DNA from 3 places in the Pedobacter sp. R-06 genome. Region 3 is predicted to be linked to each of the others. Evidence: riboswitches for the same ligand, from Rfam matches in the RefSeq annotation. Region 3 holds a riboswitch; each other region holds the start of a gene.
What was found. A riboswitch is a leader RNA that binds a small molecule or an ion and turns the genes downstream of it on or off. The one in region 3 is predicted to bind S-adenosylmethionine.
Positions count from the first base shown of each region.

Region 1: another riboswitch for S-adenosylmethionine. It lies ahead of ACN9MR_RS09360 (O-acetylhomoserine aminocarboxypropyltransferase/cysteine synthase family protein); the one in region 3 lies ahead of metH (methionine synthase).
Region 2: another riboswitch for S-adenosylmethionine. It lies ahead of ACN9MR_RS06290 (transferrin receptor-like dimerization domain-containing protein); the one in region 3 lies ahead of metH (methionine synthase).

Region 1 is NZ_CP183977.1:2,268,391-2,278,553, forward strand. It holds gene ACN9MR_RS09350 (homoserine dehydrogenase) at 1-597, opposite strand, end outside; gene ACN9MR_RS09355 (homoserine O-acetyltransferase family protein) at 731-1,828, opposite strand; gene ACN9MR_RS09360 (O-acetylhomoserine aminocarboxypropyltransferase/cysteine synthase family protein) at 1,873-3,204, opposite strand; SAM riboswitch class I at 3,469-3,579, opposite strand; gene ACN9MR_RS09365 (hypothetical protein) at 3,788-4,804, shown strand; gene ACN9MR_RS09370 (trans-sulfuration enzyme family protein) at 4,851-5,966, opposite strand; gene ACN9MR_RS09375 (hypothetical protein) at 6,089-6,583, shown strand; gene mqnE (aminofutalosine synthase MqnE) at 6,991-8,184, shown strand; gene ACN9MR_RS09385 (histidine phosphatase family protein) at 8,291-8,917, shown strand; gene ACN9MR_RS09390 (menaquinone biosynthetic enzyme MqnA/MqnD family protein) at 9,147-9,887, shown strand.
Region 2 is NZ_CP183977.1:1,481,945-1,492,107, forward strand. It holds gene ACN9MR_RS06270 (hypothetical protein) at 1-45, shown strand, start outside; gene ACN9MR_RS06275 (TetR/AcrR family transcriptional regulator) at 522-1,154, shown strand; gene ACN9MR_RS06280 (hypothetical protein) at 1,414-1,746, opposite strand; gene ACN9MR_RS06285 (hypothetical protein) at 1,991-3,079, shown strand; SAM riboswitch class I at 3,345-3,449, shown strand; gene ACN9MR_RS06290 (transferrin receptor-like dimerization domain-containing protein) at 3,525-5,747, shown strand; gene ACN9MR_RS06295 (SusC/RagA family TonB-linked outer membrane protein) at 5,765-8,776, shown strand; gene ACN9MR_RS06300 (hypothetical protein) at 8,787-10,163, shown strand, end outside.
Region 3 is NZ_CP183977.1:6,242,836-6,252,998, forward strand. It holds gene ACN9MR_RS25470 (short chain dehydrogenase) at 1-429, opposite strand, end outside; gene ACN9MR_RS25475 (histidine decarboxylase) at 639-1,772, opposite strand; gene ACN9MR_RS25480 (S41 family peptidase) at 1,924-3,531, opposite strand; gene murQ (N-acetylmuramic acid 6-phosphate etherase) at 3,722-4,525, shown strand; gene ACN9MR_RS25490 (hypothetical protein) at 4,618-5,184, shown strand; gene ACN9MR_RS25495 (Bax inhibitor-1/YccA family protein) at 5,223-5,978, shown strand; SAM riboswitch class I at 6,092-6,196, shown strand; gene metH (methionine synthase) at 6,388-10,104, shown strand.

The DNA.
Region 1 (10,163 bases), 2.7 Mb from region 3:
AATAGCCAGTTTATATTTCGGATCGTAACCTCCCACATCCAAAATCGGATCGGTTTCTGCGAAACCTAATTCCTGTGCTTCTTTTAATGCTGCGTCGTAACTTTGGTTCTCATTAAATATCTTCGACAGTATGTAATTAGATGAACCATTAAAAATTCCGCTCAAAGCATGGAATAGTTCATTGTCGTAATATTCTTCCAGGTTACGGATAATTGGAATACTGCCACAAACGGCTCCTTCGTACAATAAAGAAGTACCATGCTCTTGTTGTAAATCCACCAGCTCTTTTAAGTGTGTGGCGATCATTTTTTTATTGGCAGAAACTACATTTTTACCGTTTTTTAATGCGGTAGTTACAATTTCGTAAGCAGCATCGGCATCATTAATTAATTCTACAATGGTATTGATCTCTGTATTGTTCAGTATTTCGTTGCGATCAGTAGTAAACAGATCCTTATTAAGGGTACGCTTCTTTCTTGGGTCTTTTATTGCAATTTTAATGATCTCCAGGTTCAGGTTCTGGCTTTGGATAATATCCAATAAACCTTGTCCTACAACACCGAAGCCAAATAAACCGATTTTTAAATTTTTACTCATTTTTTAAAGTGATTACACAGATAGGTGGATTACACCGATTAACTGCGTGTTATATTATTTTTTGTTGATTTTTATTGTGCAAATTTTAACGATTCTCGTTGTTCAGGCACTAAACCCTAAACCTTCTACCTCCCTAAGCAGTATGCTGCAATTTGATTATTTTTTTATTCCGGCTTTCCTTAATAAAGTTTCCGATCACGTTAGTCAGGGCATCTGTTTCGATTAAAAATCCATCGTGACCATAATCTGAATGTAAGGCGCTAAATTCTGCTCCTGGGATATGATCGGCCAGGTATTTTTGCTCCGATAAAGGAAACAAAACATCATTTTCTATTCCGATTACCAGAGTATTTGCTGTAATTAGGCTTAGTGCATCAGCAATGCTTTTGCGGTTACGGCCCACATTGTGACTGTCCATTGCTTTGGTTAAATAATAATAACTGTAAGCGTTAAAACGGTTGATCAGTTTTTCTCCCTGATAATTCTGATAAGAAGATGACCTGAAATTGTCTGTCTTATCATTTACACTTTCTACCTGTGTACTGCCGTAAGCACTGTAGGTTCTATAACTTAAAAGTGCAATACTACGGGCTGTTTTTAAACCTTTACTGCCACCGTTTGGTTGGTTGGCATAAAAAGTTCTATCGGTAGTAATGGCCAAACGCTGACTTTCGTTAAAAGCTATTCCCCATGGAGAATGTGCTGCATTGGTGGCAATCAAGATCAGGTTTTCGATTTTATTCGGCTCCGAAATACTCCATTCAACAGCTTGTTGCCCACCTAAAGAACCGCCTATTAATAATTTAATATAATCAATACCTAAATGCGCAGCCAATAATTGGTGTGCCGATACTAAATCGCGGATGGTAAACTGCGGAAATGAAAGGTAATAAGGTAAACCTGTTACCGGATTGGTACTCAATGGGTTTGTGCTGCCGTAATGCGAGCCTAAAACATTAGCGCAAACAACATAATGCTCTTCCGGATTGAATAAAGCATTTTCACCGAACAAACCTTCCCACCATTCAAAAACATCAGCATTGGCGGTAAGTGCATGGCAAACCCAAATCACATTGTCTTTATTTGCATTTAATTTGCCATAAGTTTGATAAGCAATTTGCAGGTTACGGATCTTCTTTCCGCTCTCTAATTTAAACTGTTTGTTATAGCTATATGTTGACGCAAAATTCCCCGAAGTGGATTTTACATTGTCGTTTTTACTGTTATGCATCTTGTAATGTTGTTGTTGTTAAAAAGCCCCTAAGGGGTTTGGGTTTAGGCTTGTAAATGCTCTGCCGGAACTGTAGCATTGATGGTTGCAAATGCCTGTTCGAAATCGGCTTTAATATCATCAATATGCTCAATGCCTACCGAAACCCTCAGTGCATTCGGTTTTACCCCTGCAGCTAACTGTTCTGTTTCGCTTAATTGCTGGTGTGTTGTGGCAGATGGCTGAATGATCAGCGTTTTTGCATCACCCACATTGGCCAGGTGGGATACCAGTTTTAAGTTATCGATTACCTGTGTTGCATTTTCTTTGCTTCCGGTTAATTCGAAAGATAAAACTGCACCAAAGCCATTACTTAAATATTTTTTGGCCAGGTTATTATATTTACTGCTGGCTAAGCCTGGGTACTGAACTTCTTTAACTAATGGATGGTTTTCTAACCAGGTTGCTAATTCTAATGCATTATCTACATGGCGTTGAACGCGGAGCGATAAAGTTTCTAATCCTTGTAATAAAAGAAAAGAATTGAAAGGCGATAGGGCAGGTCCCAGATCTCTTAATCCTTCCACACGGGCACGGATGATAAACTGGATGTTGCCAAATGGTCCGCCGATACCAAAAACATCGCTGAAAACCAAACCATGATAACCTTCTGAGGGCTCAGAGAATTGGGGGAATTTTCCATTGCCCCAGTTGTAATTTCCGCCGTCAACTATAACACCGCCAATACTTGTTCCATGCCCGCCGATCCATTTCGTTGCAGATTCTACAACAATATTGGCGCCATGTTCCAATGGTTTAAACAAATAACCTCCTGCACCAAAAGTATTGTCAACCACTAAAGGTAGATCGTATTTTTTTGCAATTGCGGCAATTTTTTCGAAATCAGGTACACTAAATGCCGGGTTGCCAATGGTTTCGAGATAGATTGCTTTGGTTTTATCAGTAATTTTGCTTTCAAATTCTTCAGGTACATCTGGATTTGCAAAATCGACATGAATACCCAAGCGCTTAAAAGCTACTTTGAATTGATTATAGGTTCCTCCGTAAATGTGAGATGAAGAAACGATGCTATCCCCAGCCTCCAATATATTATTTAACGCTATAAATTGAGCGGCTTGTCCCGATGCCACCGCCAAAGCAGCTACACCACCCTCTAAAGCTGCAATACGTTTTTCGAAAACATCATTGGTAGGATTCATAATCCTGGTGTAGATATTGCCAAACTCTTTTAGTGCAAATAAATTAGCCCCATGTTCGGCATTTTTAAATCCATAAGAAGTGGTTTGATAAATAGGAACAGCTCTTGATCCTGTTGTTGGATCTATTTCCTGGCCAGCGTGTAATTGTAAAGTTTCAAATTTATATGATGTTGACATAATTTCTATTTTTTTTAGTTGATGTGATTAGATAGCAGAAATTAGGATAATCCTAAAACCTAGCAGGGCGTATCCCGATTTCCCGGGACCTTCCAATTTGAAAGAAACAAAAAAGGAAGATTTTTAAATTACTGTATGCAACAGCACATACAAGTAAACGCACGCATATCGCAACAAATAAAAGAAATAGAAGCTTGTCCTACCTGCTTAAGGTTTGCACTGGGTTCGCTTAGCGATTGAAGATTTAATGTTTTCATCAGTTCTAATTTATATCTCCAAATAACACCATGTTATCCGGTCAGGAATTGGCACCTTCTCTTTCTGAGGGTTGCCAGTGGGTCATCGAGCCAGTCTCTCGCCACTTCTTTATAAATCAACCCGTGAAGATTGACTTTTATTTAGCTATCTGCCAAATAATATTCCAAATGTCTGAATTTAATTTTAATCCACAAAATAAAATTTTGAAATTACGTTAACTCATTGAAAATGAATTCTGTATTTTTATGGTGCGATGACAATCTGAAATTTTAATACTGAATTAACGCTTAAAATTCTAAGTTTGTGATACCTATCTAAATTAATTATGATGAGAAATGCAAAATCCCTATGTTTAGGCCTGTTATTTACTATAGCTTGTTTAAATAATGTAAACGCTCAATTCGGAGGCTTAAAAGATAAATTACTAAAAGTAGGCACTGCTCAGGGTGCTAAAGCATTAGGTGTAGACAAGTTTTTAAAGCAACCTGCTGCCATTACCACTAATTTTGAAGACGTAAACAGAGAAGGCGAAAAACTGCCTGATTTTATTAATTCATTAAATTTAAAAGCCCAGCCATTGTATTTACTGCCTAAAAATCCAGAGGGTGGTTTTGTGCTTTGCGAGGGGCTTTACGAAATGACCAATAAAAGCTATTGTTTAAAAGCAGGAACTTTCGCGCCGTCAAAAGGTGATGGTTACATGTTTGCTCCGGTTTTAGGCCCGAAGGAAGAAATTGTGGTTTCTATACTCAAAAGTGCAGAGAAACATCCTGATGTAGACCAGCACGATATTCAGGCTTTACTCTGGACAATCATTGCAAGAACAAAATTTGCCGATTTTAACGGACAGGTTAAAGTAACGGCCATTAAATTGTTAACACCGAAACAACTTACTCAATTGGAAGGTGGTGCTTTAGGTGTTCTGCCTTTCGATGTAATGGAGAAGGCTAAAGATCAGTTACCATCAGGGGTGAGGGCTGTTTTTGAAGCAGAAAATAATATCCGTCAACTAGTGTCGTCCGGAAATTATACTTATGCCGACATGGAGAAATATGCTATTATAGCGGGCATGGCACCACCAAGAAGCGATGTGCCAAGTGGTATCTGGACTAAACACCCTGACGGTTATTATGTGCGTTATTTTCCTTCTGGTTATTCGATTACCAGGGTGCAGGTTTATGTACCAAAAGAATTATTGGCCGGCGGTACAAAATTAATATACGATGCTGCAGGCGACATTGCCTGCCCGGCTAATACGGGATCGCAACGTTTGGCGCAGACAAATGAGCCACTGGAGGCAAATTATTCGTTGAAGTTGACCACGATTTGTAATCCTAAATAAGATATATAATCCTATAAGGTTTTAAAAACCTTATAGGATTTCTTCTTTACCCCAGCGCCTGCGCTAAATCGGCAATAATATCGTCTACATGCTCCAAGCCTACAGAAATACGGAGTAAATTTTTTGGCGTTTTACTATCAGGGCCTTCCACCGAATAACGGTGCTCAATTAAACTTTCTACACCTCCTAAACTCGTCGCTTGCGCAAATAACTGAACCTTATTTGCCACTTTGTGAGCTGCTTCAACATCTCCTTTAACCAGGAACGACATCATTCCACCAAAATCTTTCATTTGTTTCTTTGCAATTTCATGCTGTGGGTGACTTTCCAAACCTGGATAAAAAACAGCTTCAACATTTGGATGTCCGTTTAAATAGTCAGCTATAATTTTTCCGTTTTCGCAGTGACCTTTCATGCGGTAAGCCAGTGTTTTAATGCTTCTGGTTAGTAGAAAACAATCAAAGGGAGAAGGAACAGATCCACCAGTTTGTTGAATATTTTTGATTTTCTCCCACAACTCATCTTTTTTTGCTGTTACTAAAATCCCGCCGAGCACATCACTATGACCGCCCAGGTATTTGGTACTGCTATGCATTACAATATCAGCACCTAACAAAATCGGATTTTGTAAAATAGGCGAAGCAAAGGTACTGTCGCAGGCCATTGTAATGTTTTTGGTTTTAGCTATTTTGGCAATTTCTTCGATATCGGTAACCTTTAATAGTGGGTTAGATGGGGTTTCCGTCCAGATCAATCTGGTGTTAGGTTTAATGCTCGATTGTATCAGGTTTAAATCAGTCTGATCAATAAAATCAAATTCCAGACTATCGTTAAAGATTGTAAGTAATTGCTTTTTAATACCCCAATACATATCATCAGGAGCAATAATGTGGCTACCAGGTTTCAAGGCCTGGAACAAAACCATACCACAGGTATTGCCCGAAGAAAAAGCAGCAGCATCTTCGCCATATTCTAATTTGGCTACAGTGTTTTCTAAAGCAGACCGGTTTGGATTGCTTACCCTGCTATACATGTGCCCTCCCGGATAACCTCCATCTTCGTCGCGAAAAAAAGTTGTAGATAGGTTAATAGGCAGGGTAACATCGCCGGTAGTGCTTTTTACAAGATTAGAAGCGTGAATAGCAAGGGTTTCGGGTTTCATGATAATTGATTTTGATCGAAGTGATATTGGTATGCAATTTAATAATTTGGTGCTAATTTAAGGTTCGTAATGGTTTTGGCAAGATTTATGTAACAAGTTTGACGAAATTAAATTAAACAAAAATGAAAAGATTATTTATAGCTATCGCAATAGCATGTTCTACTTTAGTAATGTTACAAAGTTGTAATACTGCAAAAAGAGTAACTGCAGGTGTAACAGGTAGCAGAGGTACAGTTGTTCGCGAATGGGTAGTGAGTAATGTAGCTTTAGAAGGACTGCCTGATGGCGCTGTTCAAGGTTTATTTGGAGAGAAATCTTACAAATGTTTCCAGGGAAGTACATGGAACTTAACCAATAGCGGTAATGGTTCTTACACTTTACCTGCATCAAGTGCCTGTGGTTCGGTAATGCAGACTATTTTCTGGTCGGCAGCACCTAAAGATCAAACCTTCCAGTTTAAGAAAATATTTGAAGGTGATAAAGCTAAAAACGTAACAGAAGGTTACCGTTTAATATTAACTGATCTTTCTAGCACACAAATGATTTTGAAATCGCCAATCGAATTTGGTGGCAAAACGGCTAACATCGTTTTAACGTTTGTACCTGCAGCAAGATAGTTAGATAAAAATATCAACCTGTGAAAAACATTTAAAGCACTTCTGAAAAGAGGTGCTTTTTTTGTAACCATACTAACTTGTTTAATTCTATATAGTCGTCATTCGGGCGGAGCGCAGTCGAGAATCACGAAATGCTCAGCGAAGCTAAATCTATAAAGATAGATCTCTCCATTCCACTGCGTTCCAGTCGAGATGACGATTTTCGTCGTAGTTTTTTCTTGATATGTTACTCTGAGCGGAGTCGAAGAGTTAATAGCGTTCTACCTCATATAAAAAGCCTAATCTGTGTTTATCTGTCCCTGATCTGTGGTTAATTACAGCGATTGCTATCTTAAAATCGATGTTGTTACAAGAAAATGATTTTCAAATCGGCTCATTATTGTATTTTTGTTCAAAATAAATTAGGAATGAATACAACTGAGCAAGTTGAAAAAATATTAGCTGATACCAATTTATCAACTGAATTACAAAACATAGCACACAAAGTCCTTCACGGAGAACGCATTACCTTTGATGAAGGCGTTTACCTGTACGAACATGCAGAACTGGGTTATCTTGGTATTCTGGCAAATTTTATCCGCGAACAGAAACACGGTGATAAAACTTATTTCAATCGGAATTTCCATTTAGAACCGACCAATCTTTGCGTTTACGACTGCAAATTTTGCTCGTACTCCCGTTTAATCAAACAAAAAGAAGAAGGCTGGGCCTTAACGATGGAGCAGATGCTCGATATCGTTAAAAAATATGATGGCGAACCTGTAACCGAAGTGCATATTGTAGGTGGGGTACTTCCGCAATACGATGTGGCCTTTTATTCTGCTTTATTTACTGCTATTAAACAGCATCGTCCTGATTTGCATGTAAAGGCATTAACGCCTGTGGAGTATCATTATATCTTTAAGAAAGCCAAAATCGATTATGCAACAGGTATGCGTTTGATGAAAGAAGCCGGATTAGAATCGATACCAGGTGGAGGGGCAGAGATTTTTCACCCTGAAATCAGAGAACAGATTGCTAAAGATAAATGTACCGGCCAGCAATGGTTGGATATACATGAAGAATGGCACAAACTTGGTATGCGTAGTAATGCCACTATGCTTTATGGTCATATCGAAAAATATTGGCATCGGGTAGATCATATGGAGAAATTACGTGAATTGCAGGATCGCACAGGTGGTTTCCAGACTTTTATTCCACTAAAATTCAGAAATCAACATAATCAGATGAGTAATGTGCCTGAATCTTCAGTGATTGAAGACCTAAGGAATTACGCCATCGCCCGTATTTATATGGATAACTTCGATCATATTAAAGCCTATTGGGCAATGATCAGTCGCGAAACAGCTCAGTTATCCTTAAATTATGGCGTTGATGATATTGACGGTACCCTGGATGATACCACCAAAATATATTCAATGGCCGGTGCTGAGGAACAAACACCTGCAATGAGTACCAAAGAACTGGTGAATCTGATTAAACAAGTGGGTAGAAAAGCAATAGAACGCGATACATTATATAACGTGGTTACCGATTTCGAACATGTAGTTTTCGAAGAAGAAAAGAAACCTCAATATTATAAGCTACCGGTAGTAAATTAGGATTATTATGATGATGGGATTTTAAGATCTTTTCGCAAAGTCCAAAAAAAATAATAAATAAGAAAGATTAATCCTGCAATCTTATAACCCTAAAAATCCAATTTAAATGGTCAAAGAAATATACATCATACGCCACGGCGAAACGGAACTTAACAGACAAGGCATAGTACAGGGCAGAGGTATAAATTCTGACTTAAATGATTTAGGCAGGGCACAGGCAGAAGCGTTTTATCAAACCTATAAAAATGTCCCTTTTGATAAGATTTACACGTCGGATTTAAAACGTACCTGGCAAACTGTTCAGAAGTTTATTGATTCGGGATTACCCTGGGAAAAACTTTCGGGTTTAGACGAATTGGCCTGGGGCGTTTGGGAAGGAAAACCGAATACAGAAGATGCACGTGATGCTTTCCGAGAGATGTTACAGAGTTGGCAGGATGGTAATTATACAGCACATTTCGAGGGTGGCGAAAGTGTGCAGGATGTTTACGAACGTTTAAAACAACCCATGGAAGTTTTGATGAGCAGACCTGAGGAAAAAACGGTTTTACTTTGCATGCACGGTAGAGCGATGCGCGTTTTCTTGTGTTTATTGTTAGGCAAACCGCTGAGCGAAATGACTGAATTTCCACATCAAAATACGGTGCTTTATAAGATGGGTTTTGAAGATGGAAAATTTACAGTGCTTGAATTTAATAGTGCGGTTCATTTGGATGGTTTAATAGTTGAATAACTTCCACAGTTCGTCATCCTGATTCGATAGCTATCGGATTGTTTCAGGATCTGTTGGAACGATAACAGGAATTTTTGTAACGGTTCGTGAGGACACGAAACATAGCGGGTAAATAGCCTTCGAAAATGGAAAATTTACCGTGCCCGAATTTAACAATGCCGCTCATTTAGACGGTTTAGTAATTGAATAAACGCTTAACGCCAAACGCGAAGCGCAAAAACATAACACCTTGAATAAGATTAAAATATCGGCTGTTGCCTATACCAATACCAAAGCTTTTATATACGGATTAGCACATTCGGACATTATAAATAAAATAGATTTAAGTTTAGATATTCCTTCAGATTGCGCAGCTAAAGTGATTAATGGTCAGGTTGATATCGGTTTAATGCCGGTGGCAGCTATTCCCTTGGTTCCCAATGCGAATATTGTAGCTGATTATTGTATCGGAAGTGATGGAGGTGTAAATTCTGTATTCATTTTTAGTGAAGTTCCTGCCCAGGAAATTAAAACGGTAAGACTGGATACCCACTCACGTACATCGAATAATTTAGCCAAAGTATTGCTTAAGTTCCATTGGAAAAAGGAAGTGGTGTTCACTACTGACCCTGCTGTAAAAACTGATGCTTTTGTTTTAATCGGCGATAGAACCTTTGGTAAAAAAGAAGATTTTGCTTATGCTTACGATATGGGCGAGGAATGGAAAAACTTTACCGGATTACCATTTATGTATGCTGCCTGGGTGGCCAATAAAGAAATTTCGCAGGAATTTAAGGATGAATTTAATGCCGCCTTAAAATTTGGTTTAACGCATAGAAAAGAAGTTTTGCAGGAATTGCCTGAAGTGTCGAATTTCGACCTGGAAGATTACCTGTACCACAAACTTCAATTTGAGGTTACTGATGATAGAAAGAAAGCTTTAAAGCTGTTTTTGGGATATATAGAGCAGCTAGAGAAAGTTAGTTTATAATAAAAAAGCAATCTATCTAAGATTGCTTTTTTATTCTTATCGTCATGCTGAACTTGTTTCAGCAACTTAATTGCCAACTAAGAATGTCCATTTTAATTCTTTTGTGTATTCAATTGAGTCTATAAAATAGATATTGCTTTAATATTTTACTTTGGTAGGTCTTATAAGCATGTCTTTTTTGGCAATTATCACAAGCACAGTCGTCTGCTGGATGTACACAATGACAGCCCTTTTCACAACCAGCTGGATGTCTATTGTATAACATAGTTATTTCCC
Region 2 (10,163 bases), 1.9 Mb from region 3:
CGGGATGAAATCTTCCAATATCTGCTTAAAGCGGCTACGGTATAAATGATAAGTAATTTCGCCGTTGATTTCACATCGGCTTTCAGCGAACTGAATTCTAAATAGACAGCAAAAAGTACTATGTATTTTGGATGATTAGGTAGAATCAGAAGACCAAAAATTCATTTGTGTTCTACAGTGAGATCATCTATCGAAAACGATTCTCCCTGCAAACAGTATATTTCCATATCCGGATATTAAATGTTAAATTCAAAAACAAGCGAGGTCACAGCGTTCTGATAAAAGCATATCCTTCTGAGTTCAAGTGACTGTTCAAGGCTGGTATAGTCGCTGCTCACTGGTTTATAGTCTGACCCGGAGTATACCGAATCCGTCAGTTCAACGGCTATCGCTGTTAGGAGTTTCTGTAGGATTTCTGTATTGAAAGTCTTTATCTATACTTCTGCTGTAACATCAGATTATCCAGCAAAATCTTTGATGATGCCTCAAAAAATCGCAAATTGCACGAAAGTTAAAATTGAATGGCAAGAAAAGTTACAGATGGGCCTGTCAGGAACAAAGAGCGCACTAAAGCGAACCTGATCGCTGCACTTGGAAAAATTCTGAAAAAAGACGGTTTTTCCGGGCTGAGTACCACCAGGGTTGCAGAGGAGGCAAAAGTGGATAGGAGGCTGATCTATGACTATTTCGGTGGACTTGAAGGATTGGTTAAGGGATATCTTGACAACAATGACTACTGGAAGATCAATCCTGAAGATATTGGAGGCATAGTAGAAGCGAGTAAAGCGGATTCCGGAAAAGCTCTAGCCTATAACGTTCTGGAGAACCAATTTAACAGCCTGATCAATAACGAAGAAATGCGTCGTATCATTACCTGGGGGCTTAGCGAAAAGTTGCCCATATTAAAGGAACTGGACCTTAAGCGTGAAAACATTGGCGATCAGGTATTGAGCGAGGTCTTTGATAAGCATTTTAACCCCAGCGATAAAAATTTCAGGGCTATGTATGCCATATTGATGGGCGGGGTATATTACCTTACCCTGCATGCCAAGATGCAGGAAAACCCGTTTTGTGGAATAGACCTACAGCAGCCTTCGGGTGAGGAAGAGATCAAAAAGGCGCTCAGACAGTTTCTCGATATGGTCTATTCCTAAATTCTCAAAGTTGGATTTGATTGACTTCGGTATGTCTTAATCAAAAAAATTGCGTAACTGCACCTTATTATCCATAGTAGTTTTTTACTCCAATCCCAATTGTCCAGAAATTTTTTGCTTTGTTTAGATCGTCATTCAGCCAATCTTTGTTTTCCTCATATTGATGGCCAGCTTTCATTTCTGAGATACTTTCCTCAACACTTTTTTCTGTTGACCCTCGCCAGATCCCTACCGAGAGATTTATAAACGCATAACAATATTAAGCTTCACTATCATCTATTTCCCCATCATTATTTTCGGTAAGAATTTCTATGAGTTTGTCCGCCCCAATTTGAAACGGGTTGATGCCGTAAACTGAAAGCTCCGTTTTTTCCGGAAACGGCCCATACAGGAATTCTATGAACTCCGTATTTCCATTATTATCAAGATCAATACGAACTTCGAACTGGTCATAAAAAAGTTGTTGTAAATTTGAACCTGCAGAAGGGTTTCCCAGCAATTTTTCAATGTCCGGTTTAGATTGTCCCAATGAAAGTTTTCCAATGTTTTCAATCTTAATTCCTTCTAATGGTAAAATTTCAATCTTGATCATTTTATGAATAATTTTTAAAAACGTTTATAAAGATAAACTTGGTTGCCAACTATAAAGTAAATATATCACATGTTTGTGATATTTATCTATTTCTTTAACTTTGCGTTGTTGGTTTTGTACTGAAACAGCTGATGGTCTGTTAATTAAGGAAAAATAATAAACTAATGAACAGAGATATCTACCGGGACTCAACATGTTTTAACGGAAAAGCTAGGAGACATAATCAAAAATAAATCCGTAAAAAATGAAAATTCTTTATATCGTTCCCATCATTGTACTGCTTGTATTTTTATACTACCTGATTTCAAAAGAAGGCATGGCAAAAGTTGAAGATCAATTACCAGGTAAATTTGCGCAGTACCAGTTGATTGATAGTTCGGGAACCATTAAGGGTGGAAACGCTCAGATGAGCCTTTTACTAGAAAGCAAAAGGAACATCGAACTTTTTTTAACATCAGAGAACAATGTTATCGTCTCTGGCTTTTCAGGAGAAAGAGAAAATTCTTTCATTAAAATCAGTGCTGACGGGAATGTTGCCGATACGCTAAAGTTAATGTCCAGACCGGAGGATATTGTATTTTTAAAGGGTTTTATCGTAGATAAGCAGGCACACCAATATTATAGGTGGAGTTTTAATGGCGCTAAAACGCCGATCAGAATTATTGCACAAAATTCCGGTTTTGATTGGGATGGCGAGAAGCAACATAAACAACTGGCCAATATCGCCAAACAATCCAAAGCTGTTTATGTGGATTATAACTTTAATAGTCCTCTTCCCCAAAAAAAGGTTGGAGATGGACCGCAAACTATGCAGGGGGTGTTCACCTATGCTATTGTCACCTATATTATCTGTGATGAATGCTTTCAGTTTTACACTACTGAAGATATACATAAATATTTTTCAATGTCTTACCTGCAGGAAATGTTATGGAACAATCTTTTCAAGCAGACAGCTAAGCAAAACGGCCCTGATGGAGAGATGATCAGAACAGCGAACATCAGGTACCAATATTTTCAAAGGTTAAAATTGGAAAAGGTTCGCTTTTCTGGTGGGGGAGGGAATGCCCCCGGTTTCACCAAGATGCTGTATCCGGGATACCTTTTTACCAATGTGATTTTTAAAAATGATACCCTGAAGTTGAAAGAGTTTATGTACCTCGATGAAGAATCGCACACTTCATCCGTAGAAATTGATGGGAAAAATATTGGTACGCTTTCTAAAAACAAGGTACAGCCTGTTGAGCCTATCAATGCGTATATGTATTACACAAATGATAACCTACAATACGCTTTGTTTACAAATAATGATCAAAAGCTCTATTTGATCAAATAGGTTGCTGTAAGCATAGTATCTACACTTTCCAGCGTTTAATCTGTTAATCCTCCATCCACTTTAAAAAACACATCAAAATACTAAATATAATCTCTGATTTTAAGGCTGTTAGAACATCTCCATTTCGGTTTCGCTATGCGAAAACGACCATTGGATCCAATTCTGCTTCTCAGAAAGTGGGACTATCAACTACACAACCGAAATAAATAATATAATTCCTATAGGAATACTAGATTATTATTTTTAGTTTTGCGTCATTATATAATACTTATCCAGAAAGACTGAGGGAAGGGCCCTAAGACGTCTGAGCAACCTATACACTTGTAAAAGGTGCTAATTCCTTTCTACCCAAGGGTGGAGAAGATAAGTTGGTTATGCGCATCCGCATGCTAATTTTGAGGTCGCTCAAAGTTTTTCTGGTAAAGAACCCCTAAAAAATCAGAAAATGAAGAAAACTTTTACCTTTTTCACGGCTATTCAATTGCTCTGGCTTCCTTTATTGGCGCAGGAGAAACTGAGTGGATTTAAAATTCAGAACATTCCGATACAGCGTGATATTGAGCAGAAATTTGATGCTGGACTTAATAAAGAAAATATAGGGGCGACCATAAAAGAGCTTTCTGCCACTCCCCATCACTTGGGCGCGAAGGGCAGTAAAACGGTAGCAGAATCTGTACTGAAAAAGTTTAAAAGCTATGGCTGGGATGCAGAAATAGAGACTTATTATGTCTTATTTCCAACACCTAAAACCCGATCGGTAGAACTTTTAGGGAGCAACAAATACAGCGCATCGCTTGAAGAAAAGGCTGTTAAGGAAGATTCAGCAACCGCACAGCAAGGGCAATTGCCTCCTTACAATGCCTGGAGTGCCGATGGTGATGTAAGTGCAGGCCTTGTTTTTGTGAATTATGGTCTGCCAGCTGATTATGAAAAGTTGGAGCGTTTAGGCATCAGCGTAAAAGGCAAGATTGTCATTGCAAAATATGGCAGGTCGTGGCGGGGCACTAAACCTAAAATAGCTTACGAACATGGTGCAGTGGGCTGTATCATTTATTCAGATCCAAAAGATGATGGTTTTGTGAAAGGCGATGTATACCCACAGGGCGCCTACAAGCCAGAATTTGCTGTTCAACGGGGATCGGTAATGGATATGGTAATTTACCCTGGTGATCCATTGACGCCTGGAATCGGTTCTACAAAGGATGCCAAAAGGTTGGAGCGGGCAGATGCCAAAACGATTCTTAAAATTCCGGTTCAGCCCATCAGTTATCATGATGCTTTGCCACTGCTTGCTGCACTTAAAGGTCAGGTGGTACCTACCGATTGGAGCGGCGGCTTGCCCGTTACCTATCACATTGGAGATGGAAGTACGTTAGTGCGTTTAAACCTTGCTTTTAACTGGGATATTGTGCCGGCTTATAATGTTGTAGCAAAACTGGAAGGAAGTAGATTTAAAGATCAGTGGATTATACGCGGTAATCACCACGATGCCTGGGTAAATGGCGCTGCAGATCCGGTAAGTGGATTAGCCTCTTTATTAGAAGAAGCAAAATCTATCGGAAAATTGGCAAGGGCAGGTATAAAACCTAAACGCACACTTGTTTATATTGCCTGGGATGGAGAAGAACAATCCCTTTTAGGTTCAACAGAATGGGTAGAAGACCATGCGGCAGAGTTAAACAGTAAAGCAGTTGCCTACATCAATTCGGATGGTAATGGCCGTGGCTTTTTAGAAGCAGGTGGTTCCCATGCTTTAGAAAATTTTGTTTCTGAAATTTCAAAAGATGTAAAAGATCCTCAGGTGGGTTCTAATATTTTTGAACGCTGGAAAGCCAATAAAGCCATTTCTACAGGCTCGCTTACCGAACGTAAGAAGATACAGGACAGCCAAACGCTCGATCTGGGTGCGCTAGGTACAGGATCTGATTATTCTGCATTTTTACAGCACCTCGGTATCCCTACTTTAAGCCTTGGTTTTGGTGGTGAGGATGAAGGAGGGGAGTACCATACCAATTTCGACACTTACGATAATTTTGTAAAGTTTAAAGATCCGGGTTTTGAATACGGATTGGCTTTATCTCAAACGGCCGGAAGAGCAGTATTGCGTTTAGCCAATGCGGATGTACTTCCGTTCGACTTTTCTAATCTTCAGGCTAAAATAGCGACTTACGTTACTGAAGTAAGTACATTGGCAAAGCAGCTCAGGGAAGGTGCGCAAAGCCAGAATAAACTCATTTCAAACGGTGCTTATCAACTTGCAAATGACCCCAAAGAAAACTTAAAAAACCCTCCGGTACAGGTTGAATTACCCGAGTTTGATTTTAAAGCGCTGAATTTGGCTGTAGATAGTTTAAAAACAGCCTCATCAAAACTTAATCATACCGTAACTGCTGCACTCGCTTCAGATACTAAAGCTGATCAACTGAATAACTTACTTTTTCAGGCTGAAAAACAATTGCTTCTACAAGCAGGTTTACCCGGGCGACCGTGGTATAGACATAGTATTTATGCCCCCGGTCTATATACCGGTTATGGCGTTAAAACCCTTCCTGGTGTGAGAGAAGCCATTGAGCAGTATCATGCAAAAGAAGTACAGGAACAGATTCTCGTGTTAACAGCCTCCATCTTAAAACTTACTCAATTTCTCAGCCAAACCAGTCATCCTTAATTTATTAATCCCTAAACATGAAACTATTTTTTACCCAGTTAATAGTCTGCTTTGTTTTGCTTAGCAGTTTGCAGGCTTTTGCCCAAAATACCATTCGCGGTAAGATTACCGACAGTAAAGATAAGCAGCCACTTATTGGCGCTACCATAAAATTAAAAGGTACCAAAATCGGCACCAGTACCAATGGTAAAGGAGAATTTAATTTAAACTTATCTCAAAAAGCTGATAGTATCATCATCCATTTTCAGGGTTATTTAGAGCAGGTTGTGGCCATCAATAACCGATCGGAGATTAATGTGGAATTAAAAGAAGATATCCATCTTTTATCTGATGTGGTGGTTACGGGCGTTGCAGAAGGTACCAGTCGTAAAAAACTCACCTTTGCCTTAACAAAAGTGAATAACGATCAGATCAATACCGTTCCGGCAACAGATGCCTCTCAAACTTTAAGAGGAAAAGTCGCAGGAATCCAGATCAGCCAATCTTCTGGCAATTCGGGGGCAACGGTTTATCTGCGTGGCGCTAAATCGGTATCGGGCAATATTGCACCGCTTTTGGTGGTGGATGGTTTTGTAACAGCATTAAACCTGTCTGACTTAAATCCGCAGGATATAGAATCGATTGAAGTGGTTAAAGGCGCAGCGGCTTCAGCCCTTTATGGTACCAGGGGTGAAGGCGGAATTATCCAGGTGCTCACCAAAAAAGGAAAAGGTACCGGAAAGGTAAATATTATTGTAGACAATGAATTTGGCTTAAGCAATGTGCAAAATACGCCGCCAACCGCTCAGTTCCACCATTTTAAGGTTAATGCCGATGGCTCGTTTGTGCTTAATGGCAACGCCAGGACAATCGATGTACAAGCTAACGGTTATTCCCTTAACCTTCACCCATACCCAAATGTATACGATAATGTGGCGAATATGTTAAACCACAACCCTTATTTTACAAATTTTGTTTCTGCATCAACTGCAGGTGATAAATATACGTTGTATGCCTCTTTTCAAAACCAATATAAAGGTGGGGTTGCAGAACCTGTAGGAGCCGATAAAAGACAAACGGCCCTATTTAATTTTGGTTATAAACCGGATAAAAACTTAGAAATTAACCTAAGCCTGCAATACTTTAACAACAAAACGCCTTCTTCATCCATCTCATCAAGCGGTAGCGGTTCATTGTTGTATGCTACTTCACTTTACGAACCTTTCATCAATCTGCAGGAACGCGATGCTTCCGGGAAATATGCTTTTAAACCCTATGGTTTTGATATTCAGAACTTCAATGTGAACAATCCTTTTTACCAGCTGAGTTACCGTGAATATGAAAACAACAGTGATAATTTGCTTGCCGGAATAAAAGTGAAATACCAGTTTACCGATAAGTTGAATGCGGAGGTGTACACTTCAATACAGAATGAAAATTACAATGAAACGGATTATTATCCGATTGGCTTTCAAACGATCTCTGCCGACATTACCCGTAACAATGGTTATTATGGCGAACTGACATCAAAAACCACTTCTAAAAATGGTCAGGCGCAGCTAAACTATAACAATAAATTCAACGATTTCGATTTCGGGGCAACGCTAAAGGCGGTATACGAAGAAAACAGGATTACCTCATTATCCGGCTCTGGCTATAACCTGAGTGCACCTGTTAAGAGTTTAGGAGCTGCATCTGCCGATAGTAGAAGTATTGGCTCTACCTGGGAACAAACGGTTAACTATGGCTACTTTTTAAACCTAAAAACCGCATGGAAAGAAAAGATTTTCGTGGATGTGCTGGGCAGATTGGATAACAGTTCCAGGTTTGGTGCTGATGTTGGAACAGCATTTTTCCCAAGGGTATCTACGGCATATCGCTTAACAGAAGATGTTAAATTAGGTGTCATTAACGAATTAAAATTGAGGGTGGCCTATGGTAAGGCGGGAAGTTTACCTCCATTTGGCGCTAAGGATAGTCAGGTTTCCTTATCCAGTTCGGGCGGCGTAAGCTATAATCAACGTGAAAATACAGATCTTAAAAGGGCTATCACCTCTGAGCTTGAATTTGGTATTGATGCCCAGTTGTTTAAACGGATTAATGTTCAGGCCAATTATGCTTTTTCGAAAAGTATAAACGATTTTATCCTCGTTCCGGCTTTTCCACCAACTACAGGCTCGGCAAGAATTTACGGGAATTTGGGCGCTGTAAAATCGAACTCGCTCGAACTCGAAATCAATGGCAATGTGATCACCAAAAATGCCTTTACCTGGAATACCGGAATTACCTTTAGCAGGATTAGAAGTAAGATTACCTCTTTGGGCGACGTGCCTGAGTTTACAGATGGCGATTTTAGAAAAGCACCTGGGGTTAGTCCTTTTGCCTTTTATGGTTATAGTGTGCTAACAGGTCTCGATCAATTGGAAACCAATGCACAGGGGCTGGTAACCAATGCAGCAGGTGGAATTTACAAGCTGAGCGATTTTGCTGTTAACCAATTGGGTTTTGTGGTTTTGAAAAGCCAGCAAGGTACTGCAGCCGAAACGCCTTTGTTATACCAAAATGCAGCTACTGGTAATTCGAAGATTATCGGAGATGCACAGCCCGATTTTATTGTCGGTTTTTCAAATACTTTCAATATCGGCCCATTGTCTCTTTATGCTGTTTTGGATTGGAAACAAGGTGGACAGAAATATAATGAAACGCAGCAGTACCTTACCTATCAATACCGTTCCCCATTTTCTGATCAGGCTGCGCAGGCAGGTTTGCCACTAGCTTTTACTACAGCAGTTTTTAATGCCCAGCAAACCACCGATTACTGGTTGCAGAACAGCAGTTATGTTTCGTTAAGAGAACTTTCGTTAAGCTATAAGTTGCCGCTAAAAGCCATAGGAATAAACCGTGTTTTAAGTAATGCCCGCTTAGCGCTTGTTGGCCGTAACCTATACACCTGGACATCCTTTACCGGAGTAACGCCAGAGGGCAATCAGGATTTTTACGATTATCCAAACTACCGCATTTACAGCGCAAAACTTACGCTAAACTTTTAACGAACAGAAAATGAAAAATATATTCTACATATCACTTATTGCCTTAAGCCTTAGCGCCTGCAAAAAAACAGATTTTGATAACCCAACAACGCTTACCAATCAGGAAGCTATCGAACAGATCAAAGATTTGGGGCTGAAGTTAACCACAAGTAGTGTACAAACTGTTTTTAGCACTTCAACAAGTGCATCGGGTACACATTTTAGCCTTTTAGCCGATCAAACCACCAATACCAATGGGAACTCTTCCTGGTGGGATTTTGCGAATGAACCACGCTTAAGGCTCAACAACAACACTTCTTACCGTGGCGCAGTTACCTGGAATACTTTTTACAATAACTTTTATCAGGCCAATTTAGATGCTACCCTGGCGTTAGATATTATTGAAAAGCAGGGTAAAAAGATTTACGATACACAGGGGGCAGATAGAACGCAGGATTGCCTTATAGCCGCCTATTATGCCAAAGGTATAGCCCAGGGCTATCTTGGTGTTATTTTCGACCGCGGCATTATTGTGGATGACGTGAACTTGAGCACGAAAGATTTCCCGGATTCGTACAAGGCCTTAATTGCGAACGGAATTAAGCTGATTGACAAATCTATAGCGCTGGCTGAAGCGAATACACAGTTTAAATTTGATTTCCTCAGTGGAAAAACATTCAGTAAAGCAGATTTTATTAAACTGGCCAATTCGATGGCTGCAAGGATTTTATCTTCTGAGGCCCGTGATAAAACCGAAGCAGAAAAAATTGGCGATGTACAATGGAGCAAAGTTTTGGCTTATGCCGAAAAAGGATTTACCACCGATTTTGTAATCACTACGGTAACAGGAGGTTATTATAATCAGTTATTGACCAATTTATTGCAACGTAACTCAGATGGTTCTGGTTGGTTGCCACCAGATCTTAAAATCGCCTATTTGGCCGATAAAACCGGAAATACCCCTAAGTTTTACCCCTTAACCGGAATATTACCCAACATTAGCAGCAACGATAAACGTTTCGATGGTTATTTTGGATACACTACAAGTTTTGGAATATTTATCGAATCGCGTGGACGTGGACTTTTTACCAATTGGTACCGAAAAAGATGGTATAATACAGCCAACACGCTAAACTCACCAGGTGCAGTTAATCCTTATTTCCTGGCCGAGGAGATCAGGTTACTAAAGGCTGAATCCAAATTTTGGCTGAAGGATTACGCTGGCGCAGCTGCCATACTAAATGATCCGGCAGCTGCAAGAAAAGCCGTAGGAACGCTTCCTGATGTTGCCGCCAACCAAGCTGATTTGAGAAAGCAATTGCATTATGAATATGCCATTGAAATAGATGGCGCTGGTGGTGCATTTCTGCCATTTACGTTTATGCGCAGGAACAATTTGCTCGTAGGC
Region 3 (10,163 bases):
GAGTTCTGGAGCAGCAGCGATAACAAAAGAATTTAATCCTCCATTTACTGCGCTTAGTGCAGCACCAGCAGCAACAGGATGATCAGCCAATATGCCTGAAGTTAAGGTAAATGAGCCACCTTTATTAATATAATGCTGACCGATAAGCACAAGGTTAACCTGACCCAATAGTTTATCCAGCAAACCACTCTTAAATACTTCACCCGTCATCTGGCTTACTGGTACAAAAGGGCCTTTTCCGCTGGTACTGATCAGTGCATCGAAAGCACCAATCTGCTCGAACATGGCTTTAATCGATGCTTCATTAGTAATATCTACCTGAACATCACCTTTGGTATTTCCTACCCGGATGATCTCATGTTTTTGTGCAAAAGCTTCAGCTACTTTTTTGCCCAATGTGCCTGTCGCGCCTACAATTATTATTTTCATATAGTATTATGTTTAACATAAAAAGTCCATATAATCTACCGCAAATTTCGCAGAAAAACGCTGATTTGTGATTTCACTTTGCGTTAATCTGTGTGATCAGCAGGAAATTGATAGCTATATTACAATTAACTGATCACTAGGTGTATTTAACATGTAAATACTATTTAGCATCGTTATTAACATCCTAGTCATTAAAATGTTTGCATGCATCAATCCTGCAACACAATTTCAGCTTCAAGGTCAGTAATCAAAAGATCAATATGCGCTTGCGTTACGTTAGGCATGCAGATGATATGCGAATTTCCCTGCTCTGCTGCCAGTTGCCATTTTTTACGGATTGTTGCCGATGGCGTAGGGAAATTTACGGTTATGGCATTTGCATTTCGCCATGCAGCAATGCCCAGCGCTTTAAGTTTTTGTTCGGTATAAGCTGCCGTTGCTAAACTGTGCAAGGCCCTGTTTTTTAAACCTGTTATACCCAAACGTTTAATGGTGTGCCATAAAAATAAGGGGCTATGGCCATTTCTAGATCCGGTAATGGTGGTATCAACACTTCCGATGTAAGCCACCGAACGGGCAATCCGATCACGGTTCGATTTTTTGGCAACTACTACGCCGCAAGGCATCGGGGAACCAAAAAACTTATGACCGCTAATGGCAATGCTGTCTGCACCATCTTCAAAATCGAATGCTGGTCTGGGTTCAATTAATGCGCTATACGTGCCAGAAAGTGCCGCATCAGCGTGAATATAATAATGTTGGATAGCCAACTTTTTTAAGATGCTTTTAATTTTGGCCACATCGTCACGTGCTTCGGTCATGGTGGTGCCAATATTGGCCATTATGATAACAGGCATGTGGCGGTTCATCCTAATCGTGTGTTCAAGGTCTTCGTAATCGATTTCTCCATTTTCCTGGGTGCGGATAACGATATTCGACATATTGAGTAAGTGCAGGTTCTTTTGCACGCTATAATGTGTAGCTTCAGAGTAATAAACCATTCCTTTTGGATGTAATTCGCGGGCAAGGTATAAACCATAAAGATTTCCTTCTGAGCCACCATTGGTAACATAACCCCACCAGTTATCTGCAGGCGCACGGAAAAGTTCGGCAAAAAATTGGACTACTTCTTTTTCGAGTTCACGCGAGCCTACACCGTAGGTCGAAGTAACGAAAGGATCGCCCAGGTTGTTCATCGGATATTTTAAAAAATCAGAAAGTGCCTGATAATCGAAGTCTTTTGAAACGGGATAGCCTAAAAATAGATCGGTCTGTTTCTTAACATACTCTAGCAGATCATCCAATACCTGTTGATCCTTTTCTTTTAATTTGCTCGCTTCCATAAAGATATGATTTGCGAGCAAAATTAGCAAAACAAAATATAGTATTATGGTTTGTTTTTAATTAAGAATATTATATTGTTGTGTTTTGTTTTTGTGAAATTAAAATTCTTTTCAGCGTTTAGATTTATCTGTCTTGAAATATAAAATATGGCTATTGAAGGTTAAGTAAAGCTTGCCTTACGGCGTTGTCGGTTTGGTTTGCAGCCTTATAATAACCTACATCGCCCAAATAATAACGGCAGAGCAAAGCTTTTAAATCATTCAGGATCACATTTTTCGAATTATACAATTGAAAACGATCTATAGCTACATTTTTGCGTTGAAGAAATCCGATAAAATCCTTAAAATCGTTATCATTTATAGTAAAGATATTGATATTCTGTTCTACAAAACTAGCACTGTATTTATTGGTAAGCACATTAAATACATAATCAGAAAGTACTTTTTTGCTCACTAAATTGCTGTAAAATTTATTGTAGCCGCTAGTGTCCAATTTTACAAAAACATCTGGCTGGATACCGCCCAAAGGTTTTGTTTTTTTTGTCGGCTGAAAATTTACACCTTCAGTTTTCTCAATAGAATCTTGAAAAGAAGTACGGTCGCCGGTAAGCTCGCCGTCCATCATACGTTCGTCTAATTCATGTTTGTAGGCGTCGTAACCTTTTTTGTACGATTTTTGGATACTGCGACCAGATGGTGTATAATATCTTGCGATGGTTAAGTTCAATGCAGAGCCATCGCCAAAAGCAAATTGCTCTTGTACCAATCCTTTTCCAAAGGAGCGGCGGCCAACAATAATTCCGCGTCCCAGATCCTGGATGGCTCCAGCTACAATTTCGCTTGCTGAAGCAGTATTTTCATTAATCAGGATGGCCAGTTTGCCATTTTGAAAAGCGCCGGTGCCTGTAGAAAAATAATCGGTACGTGGTTCATGTTTACCCTGTGTATACACAATGAGTTTATTTTCTGCCAGAAACTGATCGGCCAAACCTGTAGCTGCCGTAAAATAGCCCCCTCCATTGTCGCGAAGATCAAGAATCAGCTTTTTCATGCCCCTTGCTTTCAGGTTATTGGCTGCAACAGAGAAATCGTTATCGGTATTCGCACCAAACTTACTGATCCGCACATAACCTGTTTCGTTATTGATCATATAAGCGGCATCAATACTGCTGATGTTTACTTTGCCTCGTGTAACCATAATGCGGTTACTTTGCGGTGCGCCTGGATGTAAAAGTACCACACTAACACCTGTTCCTGATCTGCCTTTAAAGCGACCGGTAAGTTGTTCTTTTGGTAAGTTTCTTCCACTTACAACTGCCGTATCGATACTCAGAATTTTATCGCCTAATTTTATACCCGCCTGGTAGGCAGGGCCATCTTTAACCACCCCGGTAACCATCATCGTATCGTTGAGCATATAATATTCTATGCCCACACCCTCAAAGTTCCCTTCCAGGTTATCGGTCATATCCTGTGCATCGGTTGGCGGCAGGTAAACACTATGTGGATCGAGTTGATGCAAAACACTATCTATGGGTAAGTTTTGAAGCGAATCGGTATTGATGTCATCAACATAATTACCGTTGATGATGTGTAAGATCTCATTTAACTTCTCATCGCTGTTATTGGCGAGTTGAGCGCTCTTTTTAACACCAAAGCCTTGATCTTTAATGAATTTTATGCCCAAAAACATACCCACTATTAAAATTACAGAATAGCTTGCAGCGATCAGTACGTTATTTCGGGTATTTTTTTTCATCAGCGTTACTGCAAATTTATGAAAATTAGCGAGTTGATATATTTTTTAACTGCATTTTCATGTCTTTTGTTTATAATATTTAACATTAATTAACGCAATGGAGTAATAGGTTGAAATTTATGACAGATATTTTTGGGTTTTTAGGGTAGTTTTTAGAAAGAATTTACCGAATTTTATCAAAATTAAATTTATGAATAGAGTTACCGAGCAAGAATCTAACTATGACCACATCGATCAGATGTCGGTGTTAGAGGTTTTGCAGGGCATTAATAACGAAGATAAGACTGTAGCATTTGCAGTTGAAAAATGTTTGCCTCAGATCGAAAAATTAACATCGGCAGTAGCCGATCGAATGAAAAAAGGTGGTCGTCTTTTTTATATAGGTGCAGGCACAAGTGGCCGTTTAGGTGTAGTAGACGCATCAGAATGCCCACCTACATATGGCGTTCCTTTTGATTGGGTTGTAGGAATTATTGCCGGTGGAGACACAGCGATTAGAAGAGCGGTAGAATTTGCTGAAGATGACGCCGAACAAGCCTGGAAAGATCTTCAGGAATTTGAGATTAATGAAAAAGATTGTTTGGTCGGCCTTGCGGCATCAGGCACTACGCCATATGTAATTGGCGGATTAAACACGGCACGTAAGCATGGTATTTTAACGGGTTGTATCGTTTGTAATACCGGCGGACCTATTGCTGCAGAATCGGATTTTCCGGTTGAAGTGGTGGTTGGCCCTGAGTTTGTAACCGGCTCTACCCGCATGAAATCTGGTACGGCGCAAAAAATGGTGTTAAATATGTTAAGCACTACCGTTATGGTTCAGTTGGGGCGTGTAGTAGGCAATAAAATGGTCGATATGCAGTTAACCAATCATAAACTTGTAGACCGTGGTACACAAATGGTGGCTGATGAACTAAATATAGGTTACGATGAAGCTGCTGAGTTGTTAACCCGTTATGGAAGTGTGCGAAAAGCAGTTGAAGCAGGACACTAAGAAATGAGTGAAGGATAGAATGAGTGAATGTAAGACTAGCATTAATCATTCTCTCATTCAAAATTCAATCCTTCAATAATTAAGAAAAAAGTATGCACGAAATTGAGCCTTATTACCAGTGGAGAGATGATTATATTTCGGCAGAAGATGAGCGTTCGCCATTTTACAATACCGAATATTCAGAACTTTACTTCGATAAGCAGATTTACAATTTTTTACTGCACCCACAATGGGACGAATTTGGTTCGAATACCCTATACATGAAGGTTTTATACGCCGATTATGATCGCAGTTATGCCATTATTGAATTTATAGGAGAGTGGAACGATGCCATTAACAACGACATTATGCTGCTGAAACGCGATATTTTAGAGCTGATGATGGATGAAGGCATTACTAAATTTATACTGATCGGTGAAAATGTACTGAATTTTCATGCCTCTGATGACAGTTATTACGAAGAGTGGTTTCAGGAAGTAGAGGATGGCTGGATTGTTGGGGTGAATTTTCAGGAACACGTAATCACTGAATTTCGCGATAATAACATCGATTATTACATTAACTTTGGTGGTGCATTTGACAATCTGCCATGGCGTACATTAAAACCGTTGCAGTTCTATAAAAAAGTTGAAGAACTGCTGACAAAAAGATTAAACTAAATATTTATTTTTATATAGTTAAATACACAAAATTTAAAATGGAACAACAAAATTATCAATATCAGGATAACAGTGTTTTTGTACAGGAAAAATCTGTTTCTAAAAAATTCTTTGCAAACGTTTTCTTATGGATGTTCGTGGCATTGAGTTTATCAACAGTAGCTGCCTATTTATTTGGCACCAATGAGCAGTTAATGCAATACCTTTTAAATATTAATCCAGCAACCGGTAAAGTGAGCATGTCAATTTTTGGTTACGTAGCCATGTTTGCACCACTTGGACTGGTTTTATTAATGGGATTCGGTTTAAGTAGATTATCATTACCTGCGTTAATTGGCGTTTTTGTACTTTATTCCGTATTAACTGGAGTTAGTTTAAGTTTTATCTTGTTAACTTATACTTCAGGTTCAGTAGTGAGCTGTTTTGCAGGAGCTGCCGGAATATTTGGAATTATGGCATTTATGGGCTACACAACCAATATCGATCTAAGTAAATTCGGGCCGATTTTAATGGTTGGGGTAATTGGTTTAGTGATTGCCAGTGTAATTAATATGTTTGTTCAAAGTGAGCAGTTCAGTTTATTTATGGCATTCATTGGTATTGCCATATTTACGGCATTAACGGCTTATGATGTGCAAAAAATTAAAAGAATTGGCGAAGGGATCGAAGCTAGCGGTGAACAGGTTCTTCAGATCGAATCTAAAAAAATGGCTATTGTAGCTGCATTGTCTCTATACTTAGATTTCTTAAATATATTCCTTTTCTTGCTTCGTATTTTCGGAAGCAGAAAGTAATCATTAACAGAACAATATTCTTAAGGCCGTGCAGAATTGCATGGCCTTTGTAATTTTATTTGGTTGCAAAGCGATAAATTTTGGAATTGATGTAGCTTTGTTGCATTTTTGTATGCTTATTAAGAAAGACGGAGGGATTAGACCCAACGAAGTCTTAGCAACCTGTAACCATACAAGGTGCTAAATTCTATTCTGCAAATAGCGGAAACAGATAAGTTTAGGATTACGATTCTCGTACCAACTTTTTCAATAGGCCTTTTAGAGACTTGAGACCATAGACTTGAGAAAATAGATTTGAGAAAATAGATTTGAGATTTGAGGCATAGCGTCTAACCCAATCTCATATCTTACAGCTCTTGTATCTAACAGTTCATATCTAACATCTCATATCTCAAATCTTACAACAAGAATGAGCATAAGAGAAGAATTAGAAAAACGTATTTTGGTGATTGATGGTGCAATGGGTACCATGATTCAACGATATACCTTAACCGAAGAAGATTTTAGAGGGGAGCGATTTAAAAACCATCCCTGTGATGTAAAAGGCAATAACGATCTGCTCAATATCACGCGTCCGGATATTATAAAAACGATACACCTGGAGTACCTGGCGGCTGGTGCCGATATTATCGAAACCAATACCTTCAGTACACAGCGCATTTCCATGGCCGATTACCAGATGGAAGACCTTTCTTACGAAATGAGTTTTGAAGGTGCACGTGTGGCAAAAGAAGCTGTAAATGAGTTCATGGCCGCAAATCCAGATCGTAAATGTTTTGTTGCCGGTGCTATTGGCCCAACCAACCGTACCCTTTCCATGTCGCCTAACGTAAACGACCCCGGTTTTAGGGCGGTTTATTTTGATGAGCTGGAAGCTGCTTATTACGAACAGGTACGCGGTTTGGTAGATGGTGGTTCTGATGTATTATTAATCGAAACTATTTTCGATACTTTAAATGCTAAAGTGGCTATTGTAGCCATTAAAAAATACGAAGAGGTAATTGGCCGTAAACTGGAGATTATGATTTCTGGTACCATTACCGATGCCTCCGGAAGAACGCTTTCAGGTCAAACTGCCGAAGCTTTCTTAAACTCGGTTATGCATGCAAAACCACTAAGTATTGGTTTTAACTGTGCATTGGGCGCTAAAGAAATGCGTCCGCATATTGAGGAGCTTGCTGCAAAAGCAGGTTGTTATGTTTCGGCCTATCCAAATGCGGGTTTGCCAAACGAATTTGGTGCTTATGATGAGCAGCCGCATGAAACGGCACATTTGGTTGACGATTTTATTGCTTCAGGTTTTGTGAATATTGTGGGTGGTTGCTGTGGTACCACGCCAGAACACATTGGCTGTATTGCTAAAAACGCAAGGAAAGCTGAACCCCGGAAAGTACCAGTGCTTGAGCCTTACATGCGTTTAAGCGGATTGGAGCCAGTAACCATCACTCCGGAAAGTATTTTTGTAAATATTGGTGAAAGGACGAATATTACCGGATCTCCTAAATTCTCCAAATTGATCCTAAGTGGCGATTACGAGGCTGCATTGGCCGTTGCCCTGCAACAGGTTGAAGGCGGTGCACAGATAATTGATGTGAACATGGATGAAGGGATGTTGGATTCGGAAGCCGCAATGACCAAGTTCTTAAACCTCATTGCTTCTGAACCCGATATTGCCAAATTGCCTATCATGGTCGATTCATCTAAATGGTCGGTTATTGAAAATGGCTTAAAATGTTTGCAGGGAAAAGGAATTGTAAACTCTATTTCACTAAAAGAAGGAGAGGAGAAATTCCGCGAAAGTGCCCGCAAAATTATGCAATACGGTGCTGCCGTAGTAGTAATGGCTTTTGATGAGCAGGGACAGGCCGATAATTATGAGCGCAGGAAAGAAATCTGTAAAAGAAGTTACGATATTCTGGTGCACGAAATTGGTTTCCCGGCAGAGGATATTATTTTCGATCCGAACATTTTAACCGTTGCAACCGGATTAGAAGAGCATAATAATTATGCTGTCGATTTTATCAATGCTACCCGGTGGATCAAAGAAAACTTACCTCATGCTAAAGTGAGCGGAGGGGTTTCTAATATTTCTTTCTCTTTTAGGGGGAATAATACCGTGCGCGAAGCGATGCACTCCGCATTTCTTTATCACGCCATTCAGGCTGGTCTAGATATGGGAATTGTAAACGCAGGGATGTTAGAGGTTTATCAGGAAATTCCACCCGAATTGTTAGAAAGGGTAGAAGATGTACTCTTAAACCGCAGAGATGATGCTACTGAGCGTTTGGTAGAATATGCCGATACTGTAAAATCGAAAGGTAAAGAGGTGGTTAAAGATGAAGAGTGGAGAAAAGGTTCTGTTGAAGAGCGATTATCTCATTCTTTAGTAAAGGGAATTGTAGAATACCTGGATGATGATGTGGAAGAAGCCAGACAAAAATATGCCCGTCCGATTCAAGTGATTGAAGGCCCGTTGATGGACGGGATGAACATTGTGGGTGATTTGTTCGGTGCTGGAAAAATGTTCTTGCCCCAGGTGGTAAAATCGGCAAGGGTAATGAAAAAAGCTGTAGCTTATTTGTTGCCATTTATTGAACAGGAGAAGCTGGATAACCCCGATCAGGACCAGAACTCATCTGCCGGAAGAGTATTAATGGCTACCGTAAAAGGCGATGTACACGATATAGGAAAAAATATTGTGGGTGTGGTATTGGCTTGTAATAATTTCGAGATTGTTGATATGGGCGTAATGGTTCCTGCACAGGAAATCATCAAAAAAGCCAAAGAAATAAATGCAGATATTATTGGTTTAAGTGGATTGATTACGCCATCATTGGATGAAATGGTTCACTTTGCCAAAGAAATGGAGCGTGAAGGTTTCACTATTCCATTAATTATAGGTGGAGCAACTACTTCAAGGATCCATGCTGCGGTAAAAGTAGCGCCAAATTATTCAGGCCCGGCTATCCATGTGTTAGATGCTTCCAGAAGTGTGACCGTTTGCAGCACCTTGATGAATCCGGATACAAGAGATGAGTACATCGCAGGTATCAGGGCTGAGTATGATAAAGCACGCGAAGCGCATTTAAACAAACGATCGGATAAACGGTTTAAAACTTTAGAGGAAGCCCGTGCAAATAAATTTAAGATCGATTTTCAACCTAACCTGCCTGTTCCGGAATTTACAGGTACAAGGGTTTTCGATAATTATCCTTTAGAAGAACTGGTTCCCTATATCGACTGGACACCGTTTTTCCATACCTGGGAGTTACGTGGCAGTTATCCTAAAATTTTCGATGATAAAAATGTAGGCGACGAGGCGAAGAAACTTTTTGATGACGCACAGGCTTTATTAAAACGTATCCTCGACGAAAAACTGTTAACAGCAAGAGCCGTAATCGGTTTCTGGCCAGCAAATGCAGTGGGAGACGATATCGTTTTAGAAGTCCGTAGTCCGGAGTCTGAAGTCCGAAGTCAACCTAGCGACTCAGGACTCAGGACTGAAAACTCCCAACTGGTAACTATTCACACCCTTCGCCAGCAGGCCGAAAAAGTAGATGGGCAGCCTTATTATGCTTTGTCTGATTTCATTGCACCAAAAGAAAGTGGTATTCAGGATTATTTTGGTGGTTTTGCCGTAACCGCAGGTATCGGGATTGATGAATTGGTGAATGAGTTCGAATCCAATTACGATGATTACAATAGTATCATGGCTAAGGCATTGGCCGATCGTTTGGCTGAAGCTTTCGCAGAGCGGATGCACGAACGTGTACGTAAAGAATATTGGGGTTATGCACAGGATGAAAATCTGAGCAATCAGGAATTGATTAAGGAAGAATACGCAGGTATCCGTCCAGCGCCAGGTTATCCTGCATGTCCGGAACACACCGAAAAAGGAACTTTATTCCAATTGCTTGATGCGGAGAATAAAATTGGATTGCACTTAACCGAAAGTTATGCCATGTATCCAACAGCAGCGGTAAGCGGCTTTTATTTCGCACATCCCGATTCGAGGTATTTTGGATTAGGAAAAATTACCAAAGATCAGATTGAAGATTATGCCATCAGAAAGAATATGCCGATTGAAGAAGTGGAGCGGTGGTTAAGTCCTAATTTAGCTTATTAACCCCCAGCCCCTAACGGGGAGGGAATTGTATACAATTTAAAATTTAAAGTCCCGATTAT